DNA from 4 places in the Paenibacillus sp. HWE-109 genome. Region 1 is predicted to be linked to each of the others. Evidence: riboswitches for the same ligand, from Rfam matches in the RefSeq annotation. Region 1 holds a riboswitch; each other region holds the start of a gene.
The links. Region 1 has a riboswitch for ZMP and ZTP ahead of LOZ80_RS16520 (DJ-1/PfpI family protein). Riboswitches for the same ligand answer to the same signal wherever they lie in the genome.
Positions count from the first base shown of each region.

Region 1 (3,207 bases):
GGCGTCTTGAGATCAATCGGTTCAAAGAGCATCTGCGATTTGCCCGAGATTTCGGGACTTCCATCGTCGCAACAGAAACCGCTGAATTAACGACTTATCTCGCTCACGATGCTGAGCGTTATGAAGATATTGGCTGGACGACACTTAAACAAACCGTCGAGGAACTAGCAGAGGAAGCGGAACGCTGGGGTGTTTTCATCGGTTTGGAGCCTGTTGCCACACATACACTGTCCAGCAGTGCAAAAATGGCACGGATTCTGGAAGAAGTTCCCTCCAGCAATCTGGGCGTCGTCTTTGATCCGGTCAACTTGCTCCCGATCGCGGCAATTGAATCGCAGGAAGCATTTCTCGATCAAGCTTTTGCTGCCTTCGGAGACCGGATCGTTCTTGCTCATTTGAAGGATGTTAACGTGCAAAGTGATACACTCGAGGCCGTGCGCTCAGGGCATGGTATTTTCCAAACAAAATCCTTTCTGGACAAGCTTCATCAAGCCAAGCCAGGCGTTGATATTTCGTTAGAGATGGTCTCCGATGATAATTTGGATGCCACCATTCAATATGTAAGAGGTCTACTGGGATAAAAATCAGGGCTGCCTTTAAGTAGTTATATCTACTTGAAAGCAGCCCCTTTGGGGCTCGTTAAATCGCTTACTTTTTGATATCCGGCTCCGTTAGAACCGTATAAGAATTCCCCAAATGACGCTGCAGCGCCTTCAGTGCAGCAACACCAACAGCAATATCATCTTCCCCGGCCCCTCCGCTGACACCGACACCCCCGATGACAGTTCCATTAACCACAATAGGAATGCCGCCAACGAAAATAGCAAACTTGCCCGGCATCATCGCATGTATGCCAAAAGCTTCCCCATGTATCGTCGCCGGCCCCCCAGGCTGCGTGAATAAATGCGTCGAACGCCTGTGACCGCTGGCGGTGAAGGCTTTGGCAATCGCCATGTCCGGACTCGTATTCCGAGCGCCATTCATTCGTTCCAACGCAATCAAGTACCCGCCATCATCGACAATGCAGATCGTCTCCGCTGTGCCGGCCGCTCTTGCTGCTTCAATACCCGCTTCTATCATGACCTTCGCTTCTTCTAATTCCAATTTTAATACGGATTTCATGCATGGACCCCCTCCTCCCTGTAAACTCCTATTCGCCTGAGTGCAAACTCCTCTTCCATTCATATGGGGATAACACAGGAATAAGTCTTGCTGTTCGTTCGAAAAATGAGATTGAAGTTTTAGGATAACAATTGTAAAATACTTGTAATTGAACCGATGTGTAACTGGCGTAAACATGGGGTACCATGAGGGAGCACATTGCAGACAGCCGTACGCCTGGGCAAAGTATTTGATCACAGATCAAGTGCTTTTTTTGTTTTATGGACAATAGAAAGGTCAGGTGCATCACTATGAAAATTGCCTTCGTTTTGTTTGATGGTGTAACAACGCTAGACTTCACAGGGTTCTATGAAGCAATTACTTGGCTGCGGATACTGGGGGCAAAAGCTGATGTTTCCTGGGACTTCTGTGCCATGCAAGAGGAAATAACCGATGATCGCGGGTTAACAATGAAAGCTAATCGTGTCTCTCCCGATCTTTCCGGTTATGGTTTGGTATTTGTCCCCGGTGGATTTGCAACCCGTCAACTACGATATGATGCTGACTTTATCGCATGGCTCCAAACTGCATCTGCCGCGACTTACAAAGTTTCTGTCTGCACAGGCGCATTGCTGCTTGGGGCAGCCGGTTTTCTTAAAGGCAAGAAGGCCACAACCAATCCATCAGCTTATGAATTATTAGCCCCTTACTGTGCGGAGGTTATCGAAACACGCCTTGTCAAAGACGGAAATCTCTTTACCGGAGGCGGCGTTTCGGCCTCGCTCGACTTAGGCTTGTTTGTCGTTGAATCCCTTACGGATTCCGGGTTCGTGCAGCAAGTACAAGTGAAGATGGACTATCCCTACTATCGCGCAGGGCAATATTCTGTGATATCTACAAAACTAATTTAACAGGAATTCCTCCTGCTATTTTTGTCAAAACCACTCTATTCCGCCATCTAACGGGAAAAACTCCCTCTATTTTCTGAGAATATCGCAATTCAGCGAGCATTCATCAGAAGTAGAGGGAGCTTTTCCATTTAATCCAACTTTTCAGGCGGAAATCGATAAAATAGCGGGAGCTTTTCCTGTTAGCTTAGGAGGAGAAGCAAAAAAACTGCACATCTTCCGCTACTTAGGCTTGTTTGTCGTTGAATCCCTTACGGATTCCGGGTTTGTGCAGCAAGTACAAGTGAAGATGGACTATCCTTACTATCGCGCAGGGCTATATTCTGTGATATCTACAAAACTATTAACAGGAATTCCTCCTGCTATTTTTGTCAAAACCACTCTATTCCGCCATCTAACGGGAAAAACTCCCTCTATCTTCTGAGAATATCGCAATTCAGCGAGCATTCATCAGAAGTAGAGGGAGCTTTTCCATGTAATCCAACTTTTCAGGCGGAAATCGATAAAATAGCAGGAGCTTTTCCTGTTTAGCTTAGGAGGAGGAGCAAAAAAGCTGCACATCTTCCGCTACTTCACTTGCCAACCATCAGAATCCTGCTGCAAATTCCATAGATTCGCATAAATACCATTCTGCGAGATTAGCTCGCTATGCGTGCCTCTTTGAACAAGCTGACCTTGATCCAGCACTAGAATGCTGTCTGCGTTTTGAATGGTTTTTAGGCGGTGGGCGATGATAATCAGAGTTTTATTCGCAACCAACTCATTAATGGCCTGCTGCACAGCGGATTCGTTCTCGGGATCGAGCGAGGCCGTCGCTTCGTCAAGCAGCACGATCGGGGCATCTTTCAATAATGCGCGCGCAATGGAAAGTCGCTGCTTCTCCCCGCCTGATAGCGTGGAGCCACCTTCTCCCACCGGCGTGTCATAACCTTGTGGCAATTGGGAGATGAATTCGTGGCAGCACGTACGCTTGGCTGCTTCTTCTACCTCTTCCTGAGTAGCTTCCATATTCCCGATTCGGATGTTATTGCCGATGGTATCCTGGAACAGATACACATCTTGGAATACCATCGAAATATGCTTGAAAAGTTTCTCTGGATCGGCATCACGGAGCGATTGCCCGCCAATGCTGATCGACCCCTGATCTACATCCCAGAAGCGGGCAATGAGGCGGGTTACGGTACTCTTCCCGCTGCCA
Region 1 covers NZ_CP091881.1:3,873,301-3,876,507, forward strand. The annotation lists gene LOZ80_RS16510 (sugar phosphate isomerase/epimerase family protein) at 1-581, shown strand, start outside; gene LOZ80_RS16515 (GlcG/HbpS family heme-binding protein) at 649-1,122, opposite strand; ZMP/ZTP riboswitch at 1,273-1,351, shown strand; gene LOZ80_RS16520 (DJ-1/PfpI family protein) at 1,413-2,012, shown strand; gene LOZ80_RS16525 (ABC transporter ATP-binding protein) at 2,577-3,207, opposite strand, start outside.

Region 2 (3,207 bases), 1.1 Mb from region 1:
CTGCCTTGTCCTTGCTGTTTATGACCTTCAGACATTGTATTTCACCTCTTGATGTACGTTTTGGGAGTGCGAGATTATTATGAGCATTCGAAGGAATTTGATACGATAAAAAAATAAAAGCCCTGCCAGACGATAGACATCGTCAGTCAGGGCGATAAGCCGAATAGATCTATACAATTAATGGTTGGGAGTGAGCAGCTTGTCTTCCAATGTTTGTTTTAGCTTCTTGATGGCATCTGTTTCTAGCTTGTGGTTCTGACTAAATTTGGCTCCAGTTAAAGCAAGCGCTTCCTTAACAGTCATCTCTACGCGAATAACTTCTTCACCTTGCGAGATTTGAATGGATTTTTGGCCCATTTTCATCACTCCTATGTCAACTTTTTGAAGTGAAAACCTTGATTTGTCGCACTTTTAATATAACACACCATGTTAGGTTAAACAAGGGTTATTAAGACCTATTTTAAAAAGAAAATAATGTCGCACGATGGTTACTGGCCTACCTTTTCGGCCGCATCCACGGTGTGCTTGAGCAGCATGGCTATGGTTACCGGACCTACGCCGCCTGGAACAGGTGTAATCGCACTCGACTTCGTGAGACAAGCCTCATAATCGACATCGCCGATATTCCCTGCATTGTATCCGGCATCAATCACAATGGCGCCTTCTTTGATCCAAGATCCTTGAACAAAGGCTGGTTTGCCTACTGCAGCAACGAGAATATCTGCTAATCCAACGATATGATCGAGACCGACTGTCCTGGAATGACAGATGGTGACCGTTGCGTTTCGGTTCAAAAGCATTAGGGAAACAGGCTTGCCAAGAATTGGGCTGCGGCCAATAACGACGGCATGCTTGCCTTCGATAGGGATTTGATAATCTTCCAATATGGCTAGGATCGCCGCAGGGGTACAGGAAGGAAAGCTGGCTTCGCCAAAAGCATTTTGCGCAAAGCCCAGCATCGTAACGCCATCCACATCTTTATGAATACTAATGGCTTCAAAGGCGGCTCTTTCGTCAATTTGAGGCGGAACCGGATGCTGCAAGAGAATGCCATGAACGTAGGAATCTTGGTTCATTTCATGGATGACAGCAATAAGTTCTTCCGTTGTCGTCGTTTGCGCGAGATGAATGCGTCTGGATTGAATCCCCAAACGACGGCAGGCATTGCCTTTCATGCGCACATAGGTTTCCGAAGACGGATCATCACCAACCAGGATGGTAACCAGACAGGGCTGGATGCCTTTTGCCGCTAATTGGCTGACTCTAATGGCTAAATCTTGTTGGATCTGACGGGCAACGCGGGTACCGTCCAATAACAATTTGTCAGAATTCATCTTGCCACAACCCTTCGAATGGATGATAAAAACACAAAGAGGCAAGGGGATAACTCCCCTTACCTCTGCCCAGGCGTACGGCATATGCATCAATGTGCTTCCCCATGGATATCCATGTTCCGCCAGTTACACATTAACTTTCAATTATATTTATCATAATCGTCTGCCCTGTAAAACGCAAGCTTAGCATCTAGAGCATCCAGATTAACTGTAGCAGCGAATTTCCACGATCTCAGCTCGCTCAGAGCCATTCGTAGCCTCAATAAGAACACGGATTCGATCCGTTGTCACAGGGGCTGTCAGCGCATGAACATGATGCCGAGTGTGATTGTTAGTTCCTTCTGCTACGGTCGTCCACTCGCCACTCTTGAAGGCTTGCAATTTATAAGATTTGACCAGTTCCGGAATGATTTCAAATTCTGTTCGATGATGATGCAAGTTAATTAAATCCTCATTGACATCATCATTGAATGTGAGATGCACGCTCTGGATATGGACAGCCTCTGTCCAACTCACTTCAAGCCATTCGGGCTTGGAGACTTGTAAGGAAGTTGATGACCAAGCATGAGGTCCGCCATAAGGACGCTTATAGCCATCAGAAGCTTTATCTGGTGCAAATGCCTCCGTAGGCGAGAGCAAGCGGAAGCAGATCGGGCTTCGAACGAATTGGTACTGACGCCAGTCTACCACGGGCTGGTGATGATGCATATCGCCGAAATCAGCCGACTTCTCGCTGCCGTAGGCGAATGAATGGACCCCAGTTTGCGGTTGGGCGGATTGATGAACAGAAACAGCGGGATTGCTTTTCAGAATAATAAAAGCATTCTGTGCCGTTTCCGGGTGCCACGCAAGCGGAGCCGTCACCCATTGCTGTGATCCTTGCGGGACAGCAACTTGGATGGAACTCACCAGACTAGCAGGAACGTAGTTCTGCGGCTTTCCTGTGCTCCAAAGCTCAACAGTCAGCTCAGTAGCTTCCGAAGCGTCTAAGAGCAGTTCTACGCCTTCTATGAATGGATCTACCGGCAAGAGTAAAGCGATGTGCGTATCCAATGCCAGGCTAGACGCAGATTGCTCCAGCGCAAGCTGGGTCAGCGTGCTGGATGCGCTCACGGCGGCCGCGCTGCGCACGAGATCGGCTGCATCCGCGTTCTTCAGGCCGAGCACAGCAGCGTCCTGGCGCAGCAGCGTTTGCTGCAGCTCGCCCAGGTGGCCGTCGTGCAGCTCGCGAGGCGAGATGCCCTTCGCCGCGCAAAGAGCGGCTCCCGTGCCGGCGGCTTCGCCGATGACAGCGCAGGTTGCCATGACGCGCGTAGTGCCGAAGGCCACGTGGGACGCGCTGATATTGCGTCCTGCCATCAACATATTCGTCACGTTGACGGAGTAGAGCGAGCGGAAAGGAATATGGTAGCTGCCATCCATATGCATATGTTTCGAGCCGCTCACAGTGGCATACATGCCTTGCGGCGGATGCAGGTCAATGGACCAACCGCCGAAAGCAACGCGGTCAGCGAACAGTTCCTGGGCGATAACATCGTTCTGATTCAGCACGTAGTCCCCAACGAAACGACGATATTCCCGCTTGCCTGGCAAGGAACCGATCCATTCGAGCGTGAGATTGTCGCTGTCGAATTGACCGGAATTTTTGATGTAATTCCATATCCCGTAAATAACGGAGGACAATTCGTCGCGAATGCGTTCATTATCATGAACAGTATCCAGTTCACCGCCCCATTCAATCCACCAATACGAACAGCCATTATCCCCGCTGCGAATGACACGTTTCATGGGGATTGAAGTCTGTGTGATATCTTTGGCGAAGCTAGGTGCGATATATTTAACCGGACGGCCAGCATCCTTGGTGTAGAACAAC
Region 2 covers NZ_CP091881.1:4,990,363-4,993,569, reverse strand. The annotation lists gene LOZ80_RS21235 (hypothetical protein) at 178-357, opposite strand; gene LOZ80_RS21230 (bifunctional 5,10-methylenetetrahydrofolate dehydrogenase/5,10-methenyltetrahydrofolate cyclohydrolase) at 489-1,334, opposite strand; ZMP/ZTP riboswitch at 1,395-1,474, opposite strand; gene LOZ80_RS21225 (FAD-dependent oxidoreductase) at 1,539-3,207, opposite strand, start outside.
Region 2: linked by a shared signal. The riboswitch ahead of LOZ80_RS21230 (bifunctional 5,10-methylenetetrahydrofolate dehydrogenase/5,10-methenyltetrahydrofolate cyclohydrolase) and the one ahead of LOZ80_RS16520 (DJ-1/PfpI family protein) in region 1 are both predicted to bind ZMP and ZTP.

Region 3 (3,207 bases), 990 kb from region 1:
CCAACGAGCGAGCCAAATATCAAATTAGCTGTTTTCTCTGGTGATTTGGAACCGATCCCTTCACGAATCATGTCCACAAACGGCAAATAGATTCGTTCCTGAAAATCGGTAAACAGCTTAATGAACCGGTTTCCCGGGAAGTGATGGAAATTATCTGCAACCGTTTTTAACAAAATAAAGACGGAAGGATCCTTGATACACTCCCGCAGAAGCAACCTGGAGAACGACTCCGCTTTAAGCAAACTGTCACTGTCCCCCGTCAAAGCGGGCTTCACTGCCGACTCCGTTCGATTCAGGGCATCCCACAGTAAATCTTCCAACAGCATGTGCTTATTTTTGTAGTAATGATACACAGTTCCGTAGCCGAGCTCTGCCTTTACCGCAACATCGCGTATTTCCAATTGAATGCCTTTTTCCAAATATACTTCCGCAGCCGCTTGCATAATTTGGTCCATCCGCATCTCCCGGATCGCGTCATTTTGTTCTTTGGTACGTGGTGACATGGCTCCTCCTTTTTTAGACCTGCTGTAATGTCAATTTAAAACAATATACATCATTTAGCTGTAAGGATCAAGTACTTCAACTTTAATTAGTGACAAATTAATGATGAAATGAACGGATATTCGAATAGGCCATTACAATTCCATATTCGTTTGCAGCTTCAATAACTTGCTCATCACGCAACGAATTACCGCTTTGGACCAGGTACCTCACTCCACTCTGAACAGCCCGGTCAATATTATCACGGAAAGGCAGAAAAGCGTCAGAAGTATATGAAACTTCTTTTAAGCCTGTTAACCAATTTTGTTTCTCTGCCTTCGCAAGTCGTTCAGGTACCCTATTAAAATATTGTTTCCATTGCTTTTCTTCGGCAGGTGTAAAGTCCTCATTCGTCCAACCATCAATGGCATTATTTACTTCAGTACGGGATATTCCGGCACGGAAAACCATTTGTTGTGCGATTGGATGTTGTCTTAACCACCAATTATCAGCTTTTTCAGCTGCAAGTCGCGTACAATGAATTCGTGATTGTTGCCCTGCACCAATTCCAATGGTTTGTCCGTCAAGCGCAAAACAAACAGAGTTTGATTGTGTGTATTTGAGGGTGATCATTGCAACGAGAAGATCCCTTTTAGAGTTATCAGGAATTATTCGCTGCTTGGTTACAATGTTATTGAAGATTTCTACCGATATCGCTGCATCATTTCTTTCTTGTTCCATTGTAATACCGTAGACTGATCTTTGTTCGATTGGATTGGGTACATAATCAGGATCGATCTCTAAAATGAGATAATTTCCGTTCTTTTTCTTTTTTAAAAGTATCAGAGCATCCTCGTCATATCCTGGTGCAACAATGATATCGGAGACCTCTTTTTTGAGTAAATTCGCTACTGTTACATCAACTTTATCACTAAAAGCCGCACAATCACCAAACGAAGACATCCGATCCGCCCCTCTGGCTCTTGCGTAAGCGCTGGCCAATGGGGATAGCTCTAAGCCTTCAACAAAATAAGATTTAACAAGCGAGTCACACAACGGAGAATATACAGCTGCACCAGCTGGGCTTACATGCTTAAAGGATGCTGCTGCCGGTAGACCGATACTTTGTCTAAGTTCTCGAACTAGTTGGAAAGCGTTTAATGCATCTAAAAAGTTAATGTAACTTGCCTCGCCATTTAAGATCTTTATAGGTAGTTTTTCTCCAGAATAAATCTTTGCCTTCTTTTGATGTGGATTCATTCCATACCGCAGATTAATATCTTCCATTCAAAAAACCCCTCTCAGAAAATAAAAAAAGTATTCAGACTTTAGTCCAAATACTTTGCCCAGGCGTACGGCTGCTATTCTGCGTGCTCCCTCATGGTTCACCATGTTCGCGCCAGTAACACACAGATTAATTCTTAAGACAATTTTACACAATGGAGTCATTATTTACAATGCATATGGATGCTCATGTTGTTCCAATTCTCTTGGTTATTCAATTAAGACGACTCCGTCTGAAGACGGAGCTGCATTTCATCCGTCGGATGGTTCAGGCACGCTAATCCATCCCATATAATGAAATCGATAAGATGCAAAAGGAATCGATTTCACTATAAAGGAGATATATGTATATGATGAAAAACAAACGAAAAAATAAAGATGTCGGAATTTATGGCTTAACTGCAAAGTGGTACGATAAGAATTCTCGCAAAAGTCGAATGACTCAAATGCAAGATTACGCGAATGAAGTTGCAGCTTTAGTCGGCACAAATGCACATATTTTGGAAGTTGCGCCTGGGCCGGGTTATTTGTCGATTGAACTCGCCAAGAAAGGGTTTAACGTTACAGGAGTCGAGATAAGCGCAGACTTTGTGAAAATAGAAAAAAATAATGCAAAAGAAGCAAATGTCTCCGTTGATTTTAAGGAAGGTAACGCATCTAATCTACCATCCGAAGATAACTTTTTTGATTTTATTGTTTGCAGTGCTGCATTCAAGAACTTTAAGGATCCGTCAAAGGCGCTGTGTGAAATGCATCGAGTGCTGAAAGAAGGTGGAACATCCCTAATCATCGACATGAATCATGAGGCAACCTCTGAAGATATTAACAATGAGATTAAACAGACAGGAATGAAAGGATTTGACAAGCATTTTGTGAAATTCGCATTTAAAACTTTCCTAAAACAAGGTGCGTACACAATAAAAGATTTTGAATCACTTTTAAACGAAACACCATTTAAGAACTACCATATCAAAAAAGAGGGCATTAGTTTATTTGTCTATCTTTATAAATAGACCGGGAAAGAAGGATCCTTTTGGGGCGTCGACGATGATTCAACAGCTCCCATTAACTGCAAAGCGCAGTTTTTTTCTTGTCACTCATGCACCTACTGATGTCTCTGCTCGCACCTTTTTCATCGAGGCCGTTATGGTAGCAAGAACCAGCAGAAATCCGCAAATGATGATGCCTGTTGAAGGGACGTTGCCAAGCAGGATGTAATCAAAAACAGCTGTTATAACAGGCTCCAAACAAAACACAATCGCTACAACAACCGATGACAGTTTTCTCTGTCCAATCGATTGCAATAGGTTGGAAAATATAGAAACAATGACGATCATAAACGCAATTGCTGCAATTGTATGGACATCTCTAGGTATTATTTGTGCAGAGAACCATTCAGAATGAAACAGTCCGTAATACACGGCAACCAAACCAAAATAGAAT
Region 3 covers NZ_CP091881.1:2,882,184-2,885,390, reverse strand. The annotation lists gene LOZ80_RS11685 (TetR/AcrR family transcriptional regulator) at 1-503, opposite strand, end outside; gene LOZ80_RS11680 (phosphoribosylaminoimidazolecarboxamide formyltransferase) at 601-1,767, opposite strand; ZMP/ZTP riboswitch at 1,818-1,897, opposite strand; gene LOZ80_RS11675 (class I SAM-dependent methyltransferase) at 2,115-2,777, shown strand; gene LOZ80_RS11670 (DMT family transporter) at 2,862-3,207, opposite strand, start outside.
Region 3: linked by a shared signal. The riboswitch ahead of LOZ80_RS11680 (phosphoribosylaminoimidazolecarboxamide formyltransferase) and the one ahead of LOZ80_RS16520 (DJ-1/PfpI family protein) in region 1 are both predicted to bind ZMP and ZTP.

Region 4 (3,207 bases), 3.5 Mb from region 1:
GCGGCACTGGGTTCGGGTGCAAACCAGCAGCAACCAGACCTGCGATATGCGCCATATCGACGAAGAACAATGCGCCTACATCGTTAGCGATGGATGCCAAAGCTTCGAAATCAATCGTACGCGGGTAAGCACTTGCGCCAGCTACAAGCATGCGAGGCTTATGTTTGAATGCCGCTTTGCGAACATCGTCGTAGTCGATGCGGAAATCTTTTTCGCTTACGCCGTAAGCGACGAAGTTGTAAAGAATACCGGAAGCATTCACCGGGCTGCCATGCGTCAAGTGACCGCCATGTGCAAGGTTCATACCAAGCACCGTGTCGCCAGGGTTCAGAGCTGCCAAGTAAACAGCCATGTTCGCTTGTGCGCCGGAGTGCGGTTGAACGTTCGCGTGTTCAGCACCGAAAAGCTCTTTCGCACGGTCGCGAGCGATATCTTCCACGATGTCTACGTACTCACAGCCGCCATAGTATCTTTTGCCTGGGTAGCCTTCTGCATATTTGTTCGTAAGTACAGTACCCATTGCTTCAAGAACAGCTTGGCTTACGATGTTCTCAGAAGCGATCAGCTCGATTTTGTCGCGTTGACGGCCAAGCTCAAGGTTCATTGCTTCTACGATTTTCGGATCTTGTTTGTTCAGAAAACTTGTCATGGGAAATTCCTCCTAGAAAATAGTCATATCTGTTTAATCATCATTCACCGAGGGAATAAGTTAACAATCCGCATCTGGTGCGGCTGTCTGGTATAGCTGCTCAGCTGTATCTGCCGAATAAACAGCTCGGATACCGCCAATCAATTTGGGCCGTGTGAACGCCATTGTCACATAAGCATGACCAAGGTTTCGCACTGGCGGCCTTGCAGGAACAGCGACACGACGCAGATGCATCCCAATCAGGGTACTGCCAATATCGATACCCGCATGGGCCTGAATCGTCTCCACAACCACGGGCTTCGCGAAGTGGCGATAGGCATAAGAGGCCATGGAGCCACCGGCTTTGGGAACCGGGATCACGGATACAGGCTCAAGCTGCGGCGTTAGCAGCAACAGCTCTTCTTCAATAACGAGAGCACGATTCAGATGTTCGCAGCATTGAAAAGCAACATGCAGCCCGAATTCGCGGCTAATGCGCTGCACCGTGTCATAAATCGGCTTCGCCGCATCCAGCGTACCCGACGTGCCAATCCGATGCCCGAGGATTTCACTCGTGCTCGTACCGATGACCAGAATATGACCTGGCCGCAGGCTGCCTACTTGGATCAACTCTCGAAGATTCGTTTCCAAACCTTCAGCAACATGGTGAAGTATGGAATCTGTCATGATGGCGCCCGCTCCTACGCTTGAACCGTGAAGCGATCTTCGATGCTTTGCACTTTATTAATGCGGTTCTGGTGGCGAACACCTTGGGAAAACTCGGTTTCCAACCAGATTTTCACGATTTCCTCGGCTACGCCGGGGCCGATAACGCGTTCCCCTAACGCAAGCACATTCGTGTCATTATGCTCACGCGTTGCTTTCGCCGAAAATAGATCATGGACAAGCGCACAACGGATACCCGGCACCTTATTCGCGGCAATCGACATCCCGATGCCCGTCCCGCAAATGAGAATTCCTTTATCAGCACCGCCGGAAACGACTTGCTCACAAACTTGAAGCGCATAGTCGGGATAATCCACCGAATCTGCACAGCTGCAGCCATAATCAATAACCTGATGGCCTAATGATTCAATAAAAGGAATGATTACATCTTTCAAACGATAGCCTGCATGATCCGCACCTAAGGCAATTTTCATGAATAGAACGCTCCTCATCTTCTTCGAATTCGACCATCCTATTATATCCCAAAGCGCGCTAAAAACGAAAAAAAGAGCGGACACGCTAGAATAAGCGCGTTGCTCTTTTGCCCAGGCGACCGGCCGTATAGCTCAATGCTCCATTGTGGTTGCTCCCACTCGTCGCCAGTTACATTGAGTCTTGATTGATAGGTCTATTTTACCGCATTCCGGCTTAGGTGTAAAGATGTATCCGTATTTCCTACGTGCGGATTTTCTTAACCAATTTATCCAAGCTGCTGCTGATCTCTTCCGCCGTTTGCCGATAAACCTCCAGAGGTCCGCCGAACGGATCGGATATGTCATAGTCAGGGATTTCCTGCTCGAGCTGGTAGATCCGACTTCTTTCCTCCACAGAAACGGCTTGCGAAAGAGCCTGCTTGAGCTGAACCTCGGTCACGAGGCGCTCTCTCTCTTCAATCGCTTGCCGAACACGAGTATCGTCTTCCACATACTCTTTGAGCGTAAACGTCTTCTCCATCGCATCAGGAAACCGCTGAATGACGGTCCTTTTGTGCCCCATGGTCATGGTTAAAATAAGGTCGGCCCACTGTACTTCCGACTCCTGAATCGCTAGCGATGACAGCGAATCCTTGAAGCCCGCTTCCTGCAGAAGCGATGCGCTGTTCCGAGAAATAGGACCGCCGGATATGGCCGATACCCCTGCTGAACGAACCTCCGCCGCAAGCCCTTCTTGGTGCACCCGAATACGCAGCAAACCTTCTGCTAATGGACTGCGGCACGTATTTCCTGTACATACAAATAGAATTCGCAACTTGAAATCCCTCCCTTAAAGCTTCTATATCTTCATTGTATCATAGCAAAAACTTGATCCCAAACGCCAATAAAATCAGCCCGCCGAAAGCTTCGCCATACTCACCGACCCAGCCGCTCACCCGTCTGCCAACCAGTAAGCCTGCAATCGATAGCAGTCCGCCAAAAAGACCGAAAATAAGTACTGTCAGTACAATATCTGTAGCAAACATGCCCAGCGATACCCCAACGGAGAACGAATCTATACTGACGCTAAGCGAGAAAATCATTAACCCCCATAACGTTCTATGATCAAAGGCGGTCGCTTCTTCTCCGCGAATCGAACTATACACCATATGTGAGCCTAGTAGAATAAGCAGGCATCCCCCTGCCGCAGTAGCTACATTACCAAGGAGCAACGAGACATATTGTCCCATGAACATCCCCATAAGAGGCATAATAATGTGAAATAGTCCAATCACGAGGCTAATTTTCAAAATATCCAGCAAACGAATCCCTTTCATGCCTATGCCTATGCCCAAAGAAAAAGCATCCAGACCGAGAGCGATCGCCATAATAATAATCGTGACCAGCTGTCCCAATTCCACACCAGATACGTGCATCGTG
Region 4 covers NZ_CP091881.1:7,384,472-7,387,678, reverse strand. The annotation lists gene glyA (serine hydroxymethyltransferase) at 1-649, opposite strand, end outside; gene LOZ80_RS31710 (TIGR01440 family protein) at 710-1,315, opposite strand; gene rpiB (ribose 5-phosphate isomerase B) at 1,330-1,788, opposite strand; ZMP/ZTP riboswitch at 1,891-1,971, opposite strand; gene LOZ80_RS31700 (low molecular weight protein arginine phosphatase) at 2,030-2,602, opposite strand; gene LOZ80_RS31695 (manganese efflux pump MntP) at 2,643-3,203, opposite strand.
Region 4: linked by a shared signal. The riboswitch ahead of rpiB (ribose 5-phosphate isomerase B) and the one ahead of LOZ80_RS16520 (DJ-1/PfpI family protein) in region 1 are both predicted to bind ZMP and ZTP.